Regions from separate parts of the Streptomyces deccanensis genome, predicted to be linked through region 2. Evidence: riboswitches for the same ligand, from Rfam matches in the RefSeq annotation. Region 2 holds a riboswitch; each other region holds the start of a gene.

Region 1 (4,739 bases), 6.2 Mb from region 2:
TAGACGTACGCGAAGGCGCCGTAGAAGAAGAGGCCCTCGATGCACGCCGCGAAGCAGATCAGGTTGAGCAGGAATCGGCGGCGGTCCGCCCGGGACTCCAGCCGGTCCAGCTTCTCGACCGAGTCCATCCATCGGAAGCAGAACTCCGCCTTCTCCCGGATGGAGGGGATGTTCTCCACGGCCGCGAAGGCCGCCGACCGGTCCTCCGGGTCGGGGAGGTAGGTGTCCAGGAGCGTCAGATAGAACTGGACGTGCACGGCCTCCTCGAAGAGCTGGCGGCTCAGATAGAGCCGGGCCTCCGGGGAGTTGATGTGCTTGTAGAGGGTCAGCACGAGGTTGTTCGCCACGATCGAGTCGCCCGTCGCGAAGAACGCGACCAGACGGCCGATCAGGTGCTGCTCGGCCGGGGAGAGCTTCGCGAGGTCGGAGACGTCCGAGTGGAGGTCGACCTCCTCGACGGTCCAGGTGTTCTTGATCGCGTCCCGGTAGCGCTCGTAGAAGTCCGGGTAGCGCATCGGGCGGAGCGTCAGCTCGAAGCCGGGGTCGAGGAGATTCTGGTTGCTGGACATCACTGGCAGGCCTCGCAGGACTCGGGGTTCTCAAGAGAGCAGGCGACGGCGTCCGGGTCGGCCGACTGCTGGACGGGGATGGTCTTCTCGGGCTGCTGCGCCTGGGCCTGCGTCTGGCCCTGTGCCGCGCGGGCGATGCGGGTCGCCGGGCGGGAGCGCAGGTAGTACGTGGTCTTCAGGCCCGACTTCCAGGCGTACGCGTACATCGAGGAGAGCTTGCCGATGGTCGGCGTCTCCAGGAAGAGGTTGAGCGACTGCGACTGGTCCAGATACGGCGTGCGGGCGGCGGCCATGTCGATCAGACCGCGCTGCGGGATCTCCCAGGCCGTGCGGTACAGCGCCCGGACGTCGGCCGGGATCCACGCGAAGTCCTGCACCGAGCCGTTCGACTCGCGCAGCGCCTCACGGGTGCGCGCGTCCCAGACGCCCAGCTCCTTCAGGTCCTTCACCAGGTACGAGTTGACCTGGAGGAACTCACCGGACAGCGTCTCGCGCTTGAACAGGTTCGACACCTGCGGCTCGATGCACTCGTACACCCCGGCGATCGAGGCGATGGTGGCCGTCGGCGCGATGGCGAGGAGCAGGGAGTTGCGCAGGCCCGTCGTCGCGACGCGCTCACGCAGGGCCGCCCAGCGCTCCGGCCAGGTGGTCTCGACGTCGTAGTGGTCGGGGTGCAGCACCCCGCGTGCCGTACGGGTCTTCTCCCAGGCCGGCAGCGGGCCGGACCGCTCGGCGAGATCGGCGGATGCCTCGTACGCGGCGAGCATGATCCGCTCGGCGATCCGGGTGGAGAGCGCCTTCGCCTCGGGGGAGTCGAAGGGCAGCCGCAGCTGGAAGAAGACGTCCTGGAGACCCATCGCGCCGAGCCCGACCGGACGCCACTTGGCGTTGGAGCGGCCCGCCTGCTCGGTCGGGTAGAAGTTGATGTCGACCACGCGGTCGAGGAAGGTGACGGCGGTGCGGACGGTCGCGTCCAGCCGCGCCCAGTCCATGTCGCCCGTCGCCCGGTCGACGAACGCGCCCAGGTTCACCGAGCCCAGGTTGCAGACGGCCGTCTCCCCGTCGTTCGTGACCTCCAGGATCTCCGTGCAGAGGTTGGAGGAGTGGACCACATGGCCCGGCTCGGCCGTCTGGTTCGCCGTGCGGTTGGCGGCGTCCTTGAAGGTCATCCAGCCGTTGCCGGTCTGTGCGAGGGTGCGCATCATCCGGCCGTACAGGTCACGGGCCGCGATCGTCTTCCTCGCCAGGCCGTCCGCCTCCGCCTTGCGGTACGCGGCCTCGAACTCCGCGCCCCACAGGTCGACCAGCTCGGGCACGTCGGACGGGGAGAACAGCGACCACTGCTCGTCGGCGGCGACCCGGCGCATGAACTCGTCCGGGATCCAGTGCGCCAGGTTCAGGTTGTGCGTACGCCGGGCATCCTCGCCGGTGTTGTCGCGCAGCTCCAGGAACTCCTCGATGTCGGAGTGCCAGGTCTCCAGGTAGACCGCGGCCGCGCCCTTGCGCCGGCCGCCCTGGTTCACGGCGGCGACCGAGGCGTCCAGCGTCTTCAGGAACGGCACGATGCCGTTGGAGTGGCCGTTGGTGCCCCGGATCAGCGAACCGCGCGAACGGATGCGGGAGTACGACAGACCGATGCCACCGGCGTGCTTCGAGAGGCGGGCCACCTGGTGGTAGCGGTCGTAGAGGGAGTCGAGCTCGTCCAGCGGGGAGTCGAGGAGGTAGCAGGACGACATCTGGGGGTGTCGCGTACCGGAGTTGAAGAGCGTGGGGGAGGAAGGGAGGTAGTCGAGGCGGCTCATGAGCCCGTAGAGCGCGGCGACTTCGTCGAGGGCGCGCAGGCCCGCCTCCGTGTCGGCTCCCGTGTCCTCGGCCAGGCCGGCGGCGACCCGCAGCATGAAGTGCTGGGGGGTCTCGACGACCTTGCGGGTGAGGGGGTGCCGGAGCAGGTAGCGGCTGTGCAGGGTGCGCAGACCGAAGTAGCCGAAGCGGTCGTCTCCGGCCGGGTCGATCAGGGCGTCGAGACGCTCGGCGTGGGCGCGGACGAACGCGGCCGTACGGTCGGCGACGAGGCCCTCCCGGTGGCCGACGGCGATGGACTCGGTGAACGTCGTGACACCCTGCGAGGCCGCCTCGGCACGGATGTCGACGGCCAGCAGCCGGGCGGCCAGTCTCGAATAGGCGGGGTCCTCGGCGATGAGGCCCGCGGCGGCCTCCGTGGCCAGCTCACGCAGCTCCGCGACCATCTCGGCGGAGGACGCGCGCACCGACCGGCCGCGCAGCGCGGCGGCGGCGACCCGGCCGGGATCGGCGTCGGGGAGGTCGGCGGTCAGCTCGGTCAGGGTCCGCAGCAACGCGGTACCGGGACCGTCGGTCTCCGACGCCGGGTCGGCTGACACCGGGTCGACGGGCACCGGCTCGGCTGAAGCCAGGTCGGCTGAAACCGGATCGGCCGACACCGGATCGGCTGGCGCGATGGTCACGTGGGGCTCTCCCTCGCTCGGCTGGGGGCCCTGCGGAGGGCAGGCGGCAGCACACGAGCGCACGGGAGCGTCGCGTCCACCGGCCCATTCCACGAGGCCCGGACGTCACGGCACCCGGACCGGACGGCCGGGCGCACTGTCGGCAGGTGTTCGGACTGAACAGGCGTGCACATATGGCGATGAATGCACGCGAGTACACCGTTGCGGGACAGCTCCGGATTCACACCGGATTCCCCTGCGGCGACAGCGAGCATGAGCATACATCTAGTGCCGGGGCGCGGTGTCACCCCCACATGTTGTGTCGCGTTCGGTTTCGCAGGGTGTCAGAGCGTCAACTCATAGGTGATCAGCGTGATGTCGAGAAGGTCGGGGAGGGGGTTCCAGTCGCGCTCAGGTGTGCGAGTGAAGCCCAGCCGTCCGTAGATGCGATGGGCCGCGTGCATGCTCCGCTGGGTCGACAGAACGACGCGCACACAGCCCTCGACGGCGCGGGCACGCTCCAGGCAGGCCCGCACGAGTGCCTCGCCGACACCCCGCCCTCGGGCTTCCGGGGACACCGCGAGCATCCGTATCTCGGCCTCCCCCGCGCGGGCGATGTCGGCCATGGGCCCGCCCGCGGGGACGAAGGTCACCCCGCCCAGCACCTGCCCGTCCGCGACCGCGACGAGCACCTCGGCCTCGGCCGCCCGCTTCGCCACGTCCCGCAGCTCGTCGAGGTACCGGTCGCTCTCCCCGAAGTCCAGCAGTCCGTCTCCGAGGTAGGCCTGGGCGGTGATCTCGCCGAGCGCGGCGTACTCGTCGGGAGCCGCCGGCCTGATCGTGATGTCCATGCGTCGCAGTGTGCACGAGGGGCGGCTGCGCGGGTCGGCGGTTTTCCACAGGGGCCGCCGTCCGTCGGACTATCGGATTTTGTCAGGCCGTCGCAGGCCACCTGGGCAGCGTCGTCACGAAGTCCGAGCTGAAGTCGCGGGTGCCCGGCCCGAGCGCGACGCGGCCGGTGGCGCGCAGACGGGCGGTCAGGGCAGGGGACTCGGAGTAGTAGACGCGCCGGGCGGCGGCCGGCACGAACACGGTCTGGCCGCGCGTGAGTTCGCTCGCGCACTCCACGACGACGGCACCCTCGGCCACCTCGACGAACGCCTCGTCACCGCACACGCCCACGGCCAGCGGATCGTGCAGCGGACAGGTGCCGTCCCCGCCGTGGCGGGTGTAGGCGTCCATGTAGGTCCGCATCAGCCGCGCGGCGAGGGCGGTGCCGGGGCCCGCGGCCTCCAGCGCGGCGAGGTCCTCGGGGCGGAAGAGCCAGCGGTGCGAGGCGTCCAGGTCGACCATGGTGAACGGGATGCCGGAGGAGAGGACGATCTCGGCGGCGTCCGGGTCTGCCCAGATGTTGAACTCGGCGACGGGGGTGAAGTTGCCAGGGACCTGGGCGGCGCCGCCCATGAACACGAACCTGCGGACGCGGTGGGCGAAGTGCGGGTCCTCCAGCAGGGCGATGGCCACGTTGGTGAGGGGGCCGGTGGCGCAGACCGTCAGCTCGCCCTCGTACTCCCTCGACAGGCGGAGCAGGGCCTGGGCGGACGACTCCGTGGGGTGGGGGGCCGTCGAGTCGGGGAGGGTTTCGCCGCCGAGGCCCGCGGGGCCGTGGAAGGCGGATGCCTCGCGGTAGGGGAGGCGGGAGAGGGGG
Region 2 (4,739 bases):
GCGCTCCGGCCGGGGAGGACGCCTTTCCGGCCATCATGTGCGCAGGTGCGCACATGATGGCTACACTCGGTCGGACCGACCGTGGCGCCACGCCGAGGGGAGCCCCGCACATGCTCGACGTCCTGCGTCACCGCGCCTACCGGCGGCTCTTCACCTCTCAGGTGGTCGCCCTGGTGGGCACCGGGCTCGCGACCGTCGCGCTCGGGCTGCTGGCGTACGACCTAGCGGGCGCCGACGCCGGGTCCGTCCTCGGCATGGCCCTCGCGATCAAGATGGTGGCGTACGTGGTGATCGCCCCGGTCGTCGGCGCGGTCGCCGACCGGCTGCCGCGCCGGGCGCTCATGGTGACGGCGGACCTGCTGCGCGCGGGGATCGCCGTGTCACTGCCGTTCGTCGGCGAGGTGTGGCAGGTCTACGTCCTGGTGTTCCTGTTGCAGTCCGCGTCGGCCGTGTTCACGCCCACGTTCCAGGCCGTGATCCCCGACGTGCTGCCCGAGGAACGCGACTACACGCGGGCCCTGTCGATGTCCCGGCTCGCCTACGACCTGGAGAGCCTCTTCTCCCCCGCCCTCGCGGCCGCGCTGTTGTCCGTGACGACCTACGACGGCCTGTTCGGCGGCACGGTCCTCGGTTTCCTCGCCTCGGCCGCCCTGGTCGTCTCCACCGCCCTGCCCGAGCGGGCCGCCGTCACCACCCCGCGCACGGGCGGCGCGTACGCCAGGGCCACCGCCGGCACGCGCCTCTTCCTGGGCGTGCCCGAGCTGCGGGCCCTGCTCGCGCTGAACCTCGCGGTCGCGGCGGCCGGGGCGATGGTGACGGTGAACTCCGTCGTCTACGTCCGCGATGTGCTGGGCCTGTCGGCGGGCGCCGTGGCGCTGGCGCTCGGGGCCTACGGGGCGGGGTCGATGACCGTGGCGCTGGTGCTGCCCCGGGTGCTGGACAAGGTGCCGGACCGGGCCGTGATGCTGCCGGGCGCGCTGTCGCTGGCCGTCGTCTTCGCCGGGCTCGGGGCCGTCACGGGCGCGCAGGGCGGGAGTTGGCGGCTGCTCGGGCTGCTGGTGCTCTGGGCCGCGTTCGGGGCCGCGTGCTCGGCGGTGCTCACTCCGGCCGGGCGGCTCGTCCGCCGCTCGGTGGAGCCCGGTGCGCGGACGGCCGCGTTCGCCGCGCAGTTCTCCCTCTCGCACGGCTGCTGGCTGCTGACGTATCCGCTGGCCGGGTGGCTGGGGGCGGCGGCCGGGCTGAACTGGGCGGTGCTCGCCCTGGGTTCGCTCGCCCTCGGCGCGGCGCTGCTGGCCGTACGGCTGTGGCCGGCGGGGTCGACGGCCGACGCGCCCGCGGCCCATGTGCACGCCGACCTCCCCTTCGGTCACCCCCATCTGGTGGGAGCCCGGCGCGTCCCGACCGGCTGGCGGCACAGCCACGGCCACCTCGCGGACGGGCTGCATGCCTAGGGCGTGGTCCATTTCTCCTCGATCCGCGCGAACCGCCAGACCAGCAGGGCGACCGCCCAGGTCGCGAAGAAGAGGCCGACGACGACATAGCCGACGGTGTTGAGGTCGAGGCCGGAGACGTCGTCCCAGAAGGCGCCGTGCAGACGGGCCTTCTCGGCGACCAGGCCGAGGAGTTCGACCGTGCCGATGACGAGGGCGACGGCCACGGACAGACCCGTGATCACGAGGTTGTAGTAGACCTTGCGGACCGGCCGGGAGAACGCCCAGCCGTAGGCGAAGTTCATGAACGTGCCGTCCACGGTGTCGAGGAGGGACATCCCGGCGGCGAACAGGACGGGCAGACACAGGATCGCGTACCAGGGCAGTCCGGAGGCGGCGCCCGAGCCGGCGAGCACCAGCAGCGCGACCTCCGTCGCCGTGTCGAAGCCGAGGCCGAAGAGCATGCCGACGGGGTACATCTGCCAGGGCTTGGTGAGGGACCGCATCAACCGTCCGAGGAGCCGGTTCATCAGGCCCCGGCTGTTCAGCCGTTCCTCCAGCGCGGCCTCGTCGAAGGTTCCCGAGCGCATCTCGCGGAACACCTTCCAGATCCCCACCATGATCACCAGGTTGACGACGCCGATCACGTACAGGAACGTCCCGGAGACGGTGGTGCCGATCCAGCCGGACACGTCGTGCAGCGCGGAGCCGTCGTCGCGGACCGGTCCGGCGAGCGCCTTGACGCCGAGGGTGAGGAGGAAGGTGAGGACGAGCACGATCGACGAGTGGCCGAGGGAGAACCAGAAGCCGACCGACAGGGGGCGTTGCCCCTCCCCCCTCAGTTTGCGGGTGGTGTTGTCGATGGCGGCGATGTGGTCGGCGTCGAAGGCGTGCCGCATGCCCAGGGTGTAGGCGGTGACACCCATACCGATACCGAAGGTCTTGCTGCCGACGCTGTAGTGCTCGGGGGCGACGATCACCACCAGGGTGAACCAGCCGACGAGGTGCAGCGCCAGGATGAATCCGGCCATCCCGCCCAGGCTCGCCCACTCCTTGCGCGACATCGAGGCGCGGATCCGCCGCCATGAGAACCCGCCCGTCCCGGGGGTGGCCGAGGGGGCGGTGTCGGTACCAGGAGCCATGGGGCGTGGGCCTTCTCTTCGTGCGGGCGGTCGGGCCCCCTCAGCCTTGTGCGCCCATTTGGCAGCTGCAACTTTGTCGCAGTAAAGCTCCCGTCTGTTTTCGGTCAGGTGGGGGCTCTTGGCGTGACGTGGGGCGTACGCCGGAGTGTGAGCCGGGGTGTGAGCTGTCGCACGGCGCCCGCGCGCCCCTCGCCTCCGCTTGTCAGCGTCCTTATGCGGGCATTACTGTCACCACGCCTTGGTGAACGGGAAATCCGGTGTGATGCCGGTGCGGCCCTCGCCACTGTGATCGGGAAGTCCGGCTCCGGTCCTCACGGACAGCCACTGGGTCTTCGGACCCGGGAAGGCGGAGCACGGGCGGTGTCACCCGTAAGCCAGGAGACCGGCCAAGGCGCGTCAACCATCCACGAGGTGCTGGAGAGGGTCTGCTGAGCCATGCACATAGCCGAGGGTTTCCTTCCTCCGGCGCACGCGATCGCCTGGGGCGTCGCGTCCGCGCCGTTCGTCGTCCACGGAGTCAGGGCACTCACCCGTGAAGTCAGGGAACACCCCGAGAGCACACTGCTGCTCGGCGCCTCCGGGGCCTTCACGTTCGTCCTGTCCGCGCTGAAGCTCCCGTCCGTCACCGGGAGTTGTTCCCACCCCACCGGCACCGGACTCGGTGCCATCCTGTTCCGGCCGCCGATCATGGCGGTCCTCGGCACCATCACCCTGCTCTTCCAGGCCCTGCTGCTCGCACACGGCGGTCTGACCACGCTCGGCGCCAACGTCTTCTCGATGGCGATCGTCGGGCCCTGGGCAGGGTACGGCGTCTACCGGCTGCTGCGACGCTTCGACGTGCCGCTGATGGTGACCGTGTTCTTCGGCGCGTTCTTCGCCGACCTGGTCACCTACTGCGTCACCAGCGTGCAGTTGGCGCTCGCGTTCCCCGACCCGAGCAGCGGCTTCCTGGGCGCGCTCGGCAAGTTCGGCTCCATCTTCGCCGTCACCCAGATCCCGCTCGCGGTCAGCGAGGGGCTGCTCACGGTGCTGGTGATGCGTCTGCTGGTGCAGTCGAGCAAGGGCGAACTCACCCGGCTCGGCGTGCTCCTGACCGACCGGCGGAACCGCGTAGGGACCGGGACGGAGAACGAGACCGAGGCGGTGGCCCGATGAAGCGGAACACGAAGATCAACGCGCTGCTGCTGCTCGCCGTGGCCGCGCTCGCCGTCCTGCCGCTGGCCCTCGGTCTCGGCGACCACAAGGAGGAGCCCTTCACGGGCGCCGACGCCGAGGCGGAGACGGCGATCACGGAGATCGAGCCGGACTACGAGCCGTGGTTCTCCCCCCTCTACGAACCGCCGTCCGGTGAGATCGAGTCGGCGCTCTTCGCCCTCCAGGCCGCCCTCGGCGCGGGCGTCCTCGCCTACTACTTCGGCATCCACCGGGGCCGGCGCCAGGGCGAGGCCCGGGCCCGGGCCCTGCTGGACGCGTCTGAGGCCGCCGACACGGCCCCGGCGCGGCCGTTGGACGCGGCGGTCACGACGACGCCCGCGAACGCGGCGGTCGCGGCCTCCACGGCGACGGCGTCCGGCGACGACGGCTCGGCCGGTGGCTCCGGGGAGTCCCCCGCCGGGCGGGGCTGACCCGGGTGCTGCCGATCGACGTGGCGGCGCACAGCAGTCGCTGGCGCCGCCGCCATCCCGTGGACAAGGCCGTGCTCGGGCTCGGCCTCACCGTGCTCGCGATCTCCCTGCCCCCCTGGCCCGGCGCGGCCCTGGTCCTGCTGACCGCGCTCGTGGTGCTGCTGGGCCCCGCGGGCGTGCCCGGCCGTCGGCTGTGGCGGGCCTACCGGGTGCCGTTGGGCTTCTGTGTGACCGGCGCGCTGCCGCTGCTCGTCCAGGTGGGCGGTCCGGACGGGTTCCTCACCCCCGCCGACGGCGGACCGGTCCGCGCGGCGGAGCTGCTGCTGCGCACCTCGGCCGCCTCCCTCGGCGTCCTCCTGTTCGCCTTCACCACCCCCATGTCGGACCTGCTGCCCCGGCTGGTGCGGGCCGGGGTGCCCGCGCCGGTCGTGGACGTGGCCCTGGTCACGTACCGGATGAGCTTTCTGCTCCTGGACTCCGTGCGCCGGATCCGGGAGGCGCAGGCGGCCCGGCTGGGGCACACCACCCGGGCCGCCACCTGG
Region 3 (4,739 bases), 1.7 Mb from region 2:
ATACAGCCAGAGGTCATATTCGCGGCGCTCGTGGGCGCCATCCTCTGGAACCTGCTGACCTGGCTGGTCGGGCTCCCCTCCAGCTCCTCGCACGCCCTGATGGGCGGCCTCGTCGGCGCCACCATCGCCTCGGTCGGCGTCAGCGGCGTGCACGGCGACGTGCTCGTCACCAAGGTGCTGATCCCCGCCGTCGCGGCCCCGCTGGTCGCCGGCATCGCGGCGATGCTCGCCACCCGGCTGACCTACAAGCTCGGACAGCACACGAGCGAGAAGGCCTCCGGCAAGGGCTACCGCGCCGGTCAGATCGCCTCCGCGGGCCTGGTCTCGCTGGCCCACGGCACCAACGACGCCCAGAAGACGATGGGCATCATCACCCTCGCCCTGGTGGCCGGCGGCGCCCTCGCGCCCGACTCCGACCCGCCGGTGTGGGTCATCGTCTCCGCCGGTCTCGCCATCGCGCTCGGCACCTACCTGGGCGGCTGGCGCATCATCCGCACGATGGGCAAGGGCCTGACCGACCTCCAGCCGCAGCAGGGCTTCGCCGCCCAGACCAGCGCGGCCACGGTCATCCTGGCCTCCTCGCACCTCGGCTTCTCGCTCTCCACCACGCACTCGGTCTCCGGTGCGGTGATGGGCGCGGGCCTCGGCCGCAAGGGCGGGGTGGTCCGCTGGTCCACCGCGACCCGGATGTTCGTCGCGTGGGGTCTGACCCTGCCGGCCGCCGCGCTGGTCGCCGCGCTCGCCGAGTGGGTGACGTCCTTCGGCAGCTGGGGCACGGCCGTCGTCGCGGTCTTCCTCATCGCCTCCAGCGCCGCGATCTGGGTGATCTCGCGCCGTGAGGTCGTCGACCACACGAACGTCAACGACACCGAGGAAACGCCCGGTGTGGTGACCACGGCGATGGCCGCCGTGACGCCGCCGCCCACCGCCGCCGTGGCCGAGGAGCTCGCGGCGACCATCCCGGCACCCGCGGCCGCGGCCGCCGCCGAGACCCCGGCCCCGGCGAACTCGTCCGCGCCGACGCCCGCCGTCTGAGCCCCGCGACCTCCTGAGGAAGATCACCATGCACATCGACTGGGCAGCCCTGGGCTCCGTCTTCGGAGTCAGCCTCGTGGTCACCGTGGCCCTCGTCGGCCTCTTCACCCTGGGGATCGTCGGCCTCTCCAAGCGGGAGGCCGCGACCGCCGCCGGCACGTCGCCCGCGCTCGCCACGACAGCGGCGTACGCCTGCTTCGCGGCCTGCACGGCGGCGGTGGGTTACGGGATCTACCTGATCATGGCCTGAGGCCACGTTCACCCGCTCCACCTCGCACGACACACAGAAGCGCACCCCTCGTACCGTTCGATCCGGTACGAGGGGTGCGTCGTCGGTCCGCAGCCGGCCTCAGCGCTCCCCCGGCCTGCGCGGCCGGGGGGTGAGCCCCCACCACAGGCCCGCCCCCGTGGCGAGCAGGGCGGTCACCGCCGGCCAGACGACGGCCCGCGCCTCCGTCGCCGGCACCAGCAGGGCGGCGAGAGCTCCCATCCCCACGGCCAGGACTCCGGCGACCGTGCTGAAGAGCACCAGCGGGGCGGCCGCGGACAACAGCGTCCGCCGGTCCCTCGACGCCCTCGCACGCGCCACGGCGAATGTCTCGGTCCGGTCTTCCATCGCGTGTACCTCCCGTCCCCCGAACGGTTCGTCAAGAGCCGTCCGTACCCGGGTCCACAAGCCCCGCCAGAAAACCACACCACGCGGCGTGACGGAAGGAGTGCACAGCGTTCTGATGCCAGTTGGACGCACCGGGATGCGGCGCTCCCGCGTCGAGGACCAGCGGTGTGGGGCTCGGCACACCGTCGCGCCGCAGGTCAACAGCGAGTTGACGGGTCTCGAAGGGGCGTGGTGGACTGCCGGGGCCATGTACGACGGCAGGAGAGGAAGCCGGTGCGAGTCCGGCGCGGTCCCGCCACTGTCACCGGGGAAGCAACTCGACGCGTCTCCCGGGAGCCAGGAACTCTCGCCGTCGGTCTCGTCGAACCAGGGCGTGGACACCCTGAGTGAGGACATATCGCCATGTGCGGCTGCCACTTGAGTCCCAGCACCGGATCCGCGTACGCCCTCGCGGTCGGCTGAACCCGTGCGTGCCGATCGCGTCTTCGCGTACGGCGCCACCGCCGGACTCCTCGGTGATCTGCTGCTCGGTGATCCTCGCCGGGGGCATCCGGTCGCCGCGTTCGGGCGGGCCGCCGGTGCCGTGGAGCGGGTGCTGTGGCGGGACCACCGGGGGTGGGGCGCGCTGCACACCGCCGTGTGCGCGGGTGGCGCCGTGGCGCTCGGGGCCGTGGCCTCGACCGCCGTACGGCCGTCGCGCGTGGCCTCCGTCGCGTTGACCGCCGCCGCCACCTGGGCCGTCGTCGGGGGGACTTCGCTCGCGCGGGAGGCCCGGACGATCGGACGGTCCCTCGACGCGGGGGACGTCGAGGGCGCGCGGGCCCGGTTGCCTCACCTGTGCGGGCGGGACCCCCAGGCGCTCGACGCGGACGGGATCGCGCGGGCGGTCGTGGAGTCCGTCGCCGAGAACACCTCCGACGCGGTGGTGGGGGCGCTGGTCTGGGGAGCCGTGGCGGGAGTGCCCGGGCTGGTCGGGTTCCGGGCCGTCAACACGTTGGACGCCATGGTCGGTCACCGGTCGCAGCGGTACCGGCGGTTCGGCTGGGCCTCCGCGCGGCTGGACGACGTGGTGGGGTGGCCGGGGGCCCGGCTGACGGCGGTGCTGGCCGCCGCCTCCGGTGGGGACGCCCGGGGGGCCGTACGGGCCTGGCGCGCGGACGCGGGCAAGCACCCGAGCCCCAACGCGGGGCCCGTGGAGGCGTCGTTCGCGGGGGCGCTCGGAGTGCGGTTGGGGGGCACGTTGTCGTACGGGGGGCGGGTCGAGCATCGGCCTGTGCTGAATGGAGAGGGACGCGCCGTCGTCGTGGGGGACATCGAGCGGGCCGTTCGGTTGTCCCGGCGGGTGGGGTGGCTGGCGCTGGGGATCGGTGCGGGTGTGTCGCTGCTGCGGTCGAGGAGTCGAGGATGAGTGGCGGACTGCTGGTGGCCGGGACCACCTCCGACGCCGGGAAGAGCGTCGTCACCGCCGGGATCTGCCGGTGGCTGGTGCGGCAGGGGGTCAAGGTCGCGCCGTTCAAGGCGCAGAACATGTCGCTCAACTCCTTCGTGACGAAGGAGGGCGCCGAGATCGGGCGCGCGCAGGCCATGCAGGCGCAGGCGTGCCGGGTGGAGCCCACCGCGCTCATGAACCCCGTGCTGCTGAAGCCCGGGGGCGAGCGCAGCAGTCAGGTCGTGCTGCTCGGGAAGCCCGTGGGTGAGATGAGCGCGCGCGGCTATCACGGCGGGCGGCAACAGCGGCTGCTCGGGACCGTGTTGGAGTGCCTCACCGAGCTGCGGGGCACGTATGACGCGGTGATCTGCGAGGGGGCCGGCTCTCCGGCCGAGATCAATCTGCGGCGCACCGACATCGTCAACATGGGGATCGCCCGCAACGCCGGGCTGCCCGTGCTCGTGGTCGGTGACATCGACCGAGGTGGGGTGTTCGCGTCGTTCTTCGGGACCGTCGCACTGCTCTCCCCCGAGGACCAGGCCCTCGTCGCCGGGTTCCTCGTCAACAAGTTCCGGGGCGACGTCTCCCTGTTGGAGCCGGGGCTCGACATGCTGCGCGGGCTCACCGGGCGACGGACGTACGGGGTGCTGCCGTTCCGGCACGGGCTCGGGATCGACGAGGAGGACGGGCTGCGGGTCTCGCTGCGCGGGACGGTTCGGGAGTCGAACGTCGCGCCGCCCGTCGGGGAGGACGTGCTGCGGGTCGCCGTGTGCGCGGTGCCGCTGATGTCCAACTTCACCGATGTGGACGCGCTCGCCGCCGAACCCGGTGTCGTCGTGCGGTTCGTGGACCGGGCCGAGGAGTTGGCCGACGCGGACCTCGTCGTCGTGCCCGGCACTCGGGGCACGGTGCGGGCGCTGGAGTGGCTGCGGGAGCGGGGGCTGGCCGACGCGCTGGTGCGCAGGGCCGCCGAGGGGCGGCCGGTGCTCGGGATCTGCGGCGGGTTCCAGGTGCTCGGCGAGCGGATCGAGGACGAGGTCGAGAGCCGGCTCGGGCGGGTGGACGGGCTCGGGGTGCTTCCCGTGCGGGTCCGCTTCGCCGTGGAGAAGACACTGACCCGGCCCGTGGGCGAGGCCCTCGGTGAGCGGGTCGAGGGGTACGAGATCCACCACGGGGTCGCCGAGGTGCTGGGCGGCGAGCCCTTCCTGGACGGGTGCCGGGTCGGGCAGACCTGGGGCACGCACTGGCACGGGTCGCTGGAGTCGGACGGGTTCCGGCGGGCCTTCCTGCGCGAGGTGGCGGCGGCTTCGGGGCGGCGGTTCGTGCCGGCCCCCGACACGTCGTTCGCCGAGCTGCGCGAGGAGCAGCTGGACCGGCTCGGCGATCTGATCGAGGAGCACGCGGACACGGACGCGCTGTGGCGGCTCATCGAGTCGGGCGCGCCGACGGGGTTGCCGTTCGTACCGCCGGGGGCGCCGGGATGAGGGCGCCGGGTCGCCCTCACCAGGAGAGGAAACTTCGTCTGCCGGCCGGTGGGGCTTCTCGCGCAGTTCCCCGCGCCCCTGAAAGGCAGGGGCTGCGCCCCGTTCCTTTCATCCCGCCCGTCCGCCCCCGTCTCGCTCATTCACCTCTAGGAGGTATCACCGCGTGAGCACGCAC
Region 4 (4,739 bases), 8.6 Mb from region 2:
TACGACGAGGTGCTCCAGGCCCGACGGGTGCTCCGCCAGCGCGTCCTTGGACTCGGCGGCGCCGACGAAGCCGACCGGCACACCGATGACGGCGGCGGGCCGGGGCGCGCCCTCGTCGATCATCTCCAGCAGCCGGAAGAGCGCGGTGGGCGCGTTGCCCACGGCCACCACCGAGCCCTCCAGACGGTCCCGCCACAGCTCCAGCGCGGCGGCGCTGCGCGTGGTGCCCAGCTTCGCCGCCAGCGCGGGGACGGCCGGGTCGGAGAGCGTGCACAGCACGTCGTTGTCGGCGGGCAGCCGCTTGCGGGTCACCCCGCTGGCCACCATCTTGACGTCGGTGAAGATGGGCGCCCCGGCCCGCAGGGCCTCGCGGGCGCGGGCCACCACGTCGGGCGTGTACGTCAAGTCCCGTACCAGGTCGACCATTCCGCAGGCGTGGATCATCCGGACCGCGACCTGGCTGACATCGGCGGGCAGGGCCGCGAGGTCCGCCTCCGCGCGGATGGTGGCGAAGGACTGCCGGTAGATCGCCGGGCCGTCCTTCTCGTAGTCGTAGGTGGTCACGGTGGTCTTCTCGCTGCTCTCGGTCGTCGTACGGGGGGCGTTCGTGCGGGGATCGTGCGTGCGGGTGTCGTTCGTGCGGGTGTCGTTCGTGGTGCTCATGAGGTGATCGCCGTCAGGGCGTCGGCGAGTTGCCCGGGGTCGGCCATGGACGCGGTGCGCGGGGCCTGACCGGGAGCCGTGCGGGACAGCTCGTAGCCGCCGCCCCCCACCGCCACCACGTCGACGTGTTCACCCCGGGGGTGGCCGCAGCGGCGTTCGCAGCCGGACCAGTACAGGGGGAGCCCGGCGCGGCCCGCCGCCTCCAGAGTCTCGGTCGCGTCCGCCCGTACGTCCGCCAGGGACTTGGCGCAGCCGGGGCGTCCGATGCAGGCGCCGACGCGCAGCCAGGGGGAGGCGGGATCGGTGACGAGGCCGGTCACCGAGAGCCGGGCGAGCGCGTCGGTCGCCCGCTCCTCGTCCAGACCCGGTACGGGGACGACGACTCCGCGCCAGGGGGTCAGCCGCAGCTCACGGGAGGAAGCGGTGGCCGCCAGTGCGGTCAACTCCCGCCACTGGAGCGGGGTGAGGCGACCGAGCGGGACGTGTACGGAGAGGGCGTCGCCGACAACTCCCGGCGGCGGGCCGTCGGGTCCGGGGGGCGGGCCGTCGGTCGCGGCCGATGGGCCGTCGGGTCCGGCCGCGGTCGTCCCGCTCCCGTCGCCGACCCGGATCGCGGTGTCGACGCCGACGGCCGTCAGCCGGTTCCGGACCTCGTGGAGCAGCGCGTCCTGGGAGGGGAGTTCGGTCACACGCCAGACCCGCGCCCCGCTCTGCCGCGCCGCCTCCAGGAAGGTCTCGGCGGCGGCGAGCGCGGCCCGGGCCGCGTGCTCACCGGGGACCGACAGGCTCTCGCCGGCCGTCCCCAGGCTCAGCAGCGCGCCGTCGCCCCCGGTCGCCCGGACGGTCACATCGGCGTCCAGCGCGGCCACGTCCCCCCGCCCGTCGTCGAGCGCGAACAGGAACCGGCCCGACAAGCGCCGCGCCGCCTCGCTCGCGCACAGCGCGGTGTCCAGGGCGGTCAGCCAGGGCCGTACGTCGCGCAGACCGCGTCCGTCGAGACCGGACAGGGGCGAGGCGACGATGTTGCGCACCCGCTCGTGCCCGGCGGACGGCAACAGCCCCGCCGCGTCCAGCGCTTCGGCCAGCTCGCCCCCGCAGCCCTCGGGCAGCCCCCGCAGCTGCACATTGCCCCGGGAAGTGAGGTGAAGATCACCGTCCCCGAGCCGTCGCGCCGCCTCGGCGAGCGCCTCGGCCTGGCGGACGGTCAGCACACCACCGGGCACCCGGACCCGGGCCAGTGCCCCGTCGTCCGCCGCATGCAGCCGCAGTGTCCCCGGGCAGGCGTCGCCACGGTCCCGTGTGACCGCTGTGGCCTGGGACGATGAACGCAGGGGAGGCGTGGACATGGCGGCGAGCATACCCACCGGCACATCGGACGTATCCTCCGCCCTTTTGGGGCAGCCTTCCTTTTGAGGCGACCCTTACTATGCTGCTCGGTGGATCATCCGGTCCATCGACGCCACCACGGCGACAGGGGAGGAAGCCCGGTGTGAGTCCGGCGCGGTCCCGCCACTGTGAGCCCGTCCCAGGAGGGTCGGGCGAGTCAGGAACTCCCTTCCCCGTACCCCTCGGCCCGCCCGAGCAGGGGAGACTTTCGATTCGACACCGCCCGGGGCGCGGACCCCGAGGAAGGCCAGCAGCCGCATGCAGCCATCGTCCGGGGAGCGCTCCGCGCAGCCCCGCATCCTGCTCCTGTCGACCTCCGACACCGACCTGCTCAGCGCCCGCGCGGCCGCCGGCCCGGTCCCCTACCGCTTCGCCAACCCCTCGCGCCTCGCGCTGGAGGACCTCCCGGCGCTCCTCGACGGCACCGACCTGGTCGTCGTACGCCTCCTCGGTGGCATCCGCGCCTGGCAGGACGGCCTCGACCTGCTGCTCGCCGACGGCCGCCCGGTCGTCGTCCTCACCGGTGAACAGGCGCCCGACGCCCAGCTGATGGCCGCCTCCACCGTCCCGGTCGGCATCGCCGCCGAGGCCCACGCCTACCTCGCCCACGGCGGCCCCGCCAACCTGGAGCAGCTGGCCCGCTTCCTCTCCGACACGGTCCTGCTCACCGGCCACGGCTTCGACGCGCCCGCGCCCGCGCCCTCCTGGGGCCCACTGGAGCGCACCGCCCGCGACACCGCCGACGGCCCGACCATCGCCGTGCTCTACTACCGGGCCCACCACATGAGCGGCAACACCGCCTTCGTGGGCGCCCTGTGCGAGGCGATCGAGGACAAGGGCGCCCGCGCGCTCCCGCTGTACGTGGCCTCCCTGCGGGCCCCCGAGCCCGAGCTGATCGAGGAACTCCGCGCCGCCGACGCCATCGTCACCACCGTCCTCGCCGCAGGCGGCACCAAGCCCGCCGAGGCGTCGGCCGGCGGCGACGACGAGTCCTGGGACGCTGGCGCCCTCACCGGCCTCGACGTGCCGATCCTCCAGGCCCTGTGCCTGACCGGCTCGCGCGCCGCCTGGGAGGAGAACGACGAGGGCGTGTCCCCGCTCGACGCGGCCAGCCAGATCGCCGTCCCCGAGTTCGACGGCCGCCTGATCACCGTCCCGTTCTCCTTCAAGGAGATCGACGAGGACGGACTCCCGGCCTACGTCGCCGACCCCGAGCGCGCCGCCCGCGTCGCCGGGATCGCCGTACGCCACGCGCGCCTGCGCCACATCGCCAACGCGGACAAGCGCCTCGCGCTCGTCCTCTCCGCCTACCCGACCAAGCACTCCCGCATCGGCAACGCGGTCGGCCTGGACACCCCCGCCAGCGCGGTCGCCCTGCTGCGCCGACTGCGCGGGGAGGGCTACGACTTCGGGACGGACGCCGAGGTGCCGGGTCTGGCCTCCGGCGACGGCGACGAGCTGATCCGCGCGCTGATCGAGGCCGGCGGTCACGACCAGGACTGGCTGACCGAGGAGCAGTTGGCTCGCAACCCGGTCCGGATCCCGGCGGCCGACTACCGCCGCTGGTACGCCGAACTCCCCGAGGAACTGCGCACGTCCGTCGAGGAGCACTGGGGCCCGCCGCCCGGCGAGATGTTCGTCGACCGCAGCGCCAACCCGGAGGGCGACATCGTCCTCGCGGCACTGCGCTTCGGCAACCTGCTGATCCTCATCCAGCCGCCGCGCGGCTTCGGCGAGAACCCGATCGCGATCTACCACGACCCGGACCTCCCGCCCTCCCACCACTACCTGGCCGCCTACCGCTGGATCGCGGCCCGCGCCGAGGACGGCGGCTTCGGCGCCGACGCGATGATCCACCTCGGCAAGCACGGCAACCTGGAGTGGCTCCCCGGCAAGAACGCCGGCCTGTCCGCCGCGTGCGGCCCCGACGCCGCCCTCGGCGACCTGCCGCTGGTCTACCCGTTCCTGGTCAACGACCCGGGCGAGGGCACCCAGGCCAAGCGCCGCGTGCACGCCACCCTCGTCGACCACCTCGTGCCGCCGATGGCCCGCGCCGACTCCTACGGCGACATCGCGCGCCTGGAGCAACTCCTCGACGAGTACGCCCAGATCTCCTCCATGGACCCGGCGAAGCTGCCCGCGATCCGCGCCCAGATCTGGACCCTCATCCAGGCCGCCAAGCTCGACCACGACCTCGGTCTGGACGACCGCCCGGAGGACGACGGCTTCGACGACTTCCTGCTGCACGTCGACGGCTGGCTCTGCGAGGTCAAGGACGCCCAGATCCGCGACGGTCTGCACGTCCTCGGCAACCCCCCGGCGGACGCCGACCGCGTCAACCTCGTCCTCGCCATCCTCCGCGCCCGCCAGATCTGGGGCGGCACCCAGGCCCTGCCCGGCCTGCGCGAGGCCCTCGGCCTCGACGAGTCCGCCGCGACCCGCACGACCGCCGACGAGGCGGAGGACAAGGCCCGCGCGCTGGTGCAGGCGATGGAGGACGCGGGCTGGGACCCGGCCGCCGTCCCCACGGTCGTGGCGGCGAACGTCCCCGCCGAGCGCGGTGAACAGGTCGCCGCCATCCTGGAGTTCGCCGCCCGCGAGGTCGTGCCCCGGCTCGCGGCGACCACCGCCGAACTCGGCCACACCGTCCACGCCCTGAACGGCGGCTTCGTCCCCGCCGGCCCCTCGGG

Evidence for each region. Region 2 has a riboswitch for cobalamin ahead of L3078_RS03110 (energy-coupling factor ABC transporter permease). Riboswitches for the same ligand answer to the same signal wherever they lie in the genome.
Region 1: another riboswitch for cobalamin. It lies ahead of L3078_RS30635 (ribonucleoside-diphosphate reductase subunit alpha); the one in region 2 lies ahead of L3078_RS03110 (energy-coupling factor ABC transporter permease).
Region 3: another riboswitch for cobalamin. It lies ahead of L3078_RS10715 (cobalamin biosynthesis protein); the one in region 2 lies ahead of L3078_RS03110 (energy-coupling factor ABC transporter permease).
Region 4: another riboswitch for cobalamin. It lies ahead of cobN (cobaltochelatase subunit CobN); the one in region 2 lies ahead of L3078_RS03110 (energy-coupling factor ABC transporter permease).

The regions. Positions count from the first base shown of each region.
Region 1 is NZ_CP092431.1:6,864,433-6,869,171, forward strand. It holds gene L3078_RS30630 (ribonucleotide-diphosphate reductase subunit beta) at 1-569, opposite strand, end outside; gene L3078_RS30635 (ribonucleoside-diphosphate reductase subunit alpha) at 569-3,052, opposite strand; cobalamin riboswitch at 3,177-3,312, opposite strand; gene L3078_RS30640 (GNAT family N-acetyltransferase) at 3,376-3,882, opposite strand; gene L3078_RS30645 (nucleoside hydrolase) at 3,965-4,739, opposite strand, start outside.
Region 2 is NZ_CP092431.1:683,374-688,112, forward strand. It holds gene L3078_RS03100 (MFS transporter) at 111-1,451, shown strand; gene nicT (Nickel transporter NicT) at 1,448-2,572, opposite strand; cobalamin riboswitch at 2,795-2,977, shown strand; gene L3078_RS03110 (energy-coupling factor ABC transporter permease) at 3,008-3,727, shown strand; gene L3078_RS03115 (energy-coupling factor ABC transporter substrate-binding protein) at 3,724-4,197, shown strand; gene cbiQ (cobalt ECF transporter T component CbiQ) at 4,203-4,739, shown strand, end outside.
Region 3 is NZ_CP092431.1:2,397,548-2,402,286, forward strand. It holds gene L3078_RS10700 (inorganic phosphate transporter) at 1-1,035, shown strand, start outside; gene L3078_RS10705 (hypothetical protein) at 1,064-1,285, shown strand; gene L3078_RS10710 (hypothetical protein) at 1,385-1,651, opposite strand; cobalamin riboswitch at 1,867-2,019, shown strand; gene L3078_RS10715 (cobalamin biosynthesis protein) at 2,118-3,059, shown strand; gene L3078_RS10720 (cobyric acid synthase) at 3,056-4,564, shown strand; gene L3078_RS10725 (putative cobaltochelatase) at 4,728-4,739, shown strand, end outside.
Region 4 is NZ_CP092431.1:9,248,503-9,253,241, forward strand. It holds gene L3078_RS40710 (precorrin-8X methylmutase) at 1-564, opposite strand, end outside; gene cobG (precorrin-3B synthase) at 660-2,021, opposite strand; cobalamin riboswitch at 2,102-2,232, shown strand; gene cobN (cobaltochelatase subunit CobN) at 2,308-4,739, shown strand, end outside.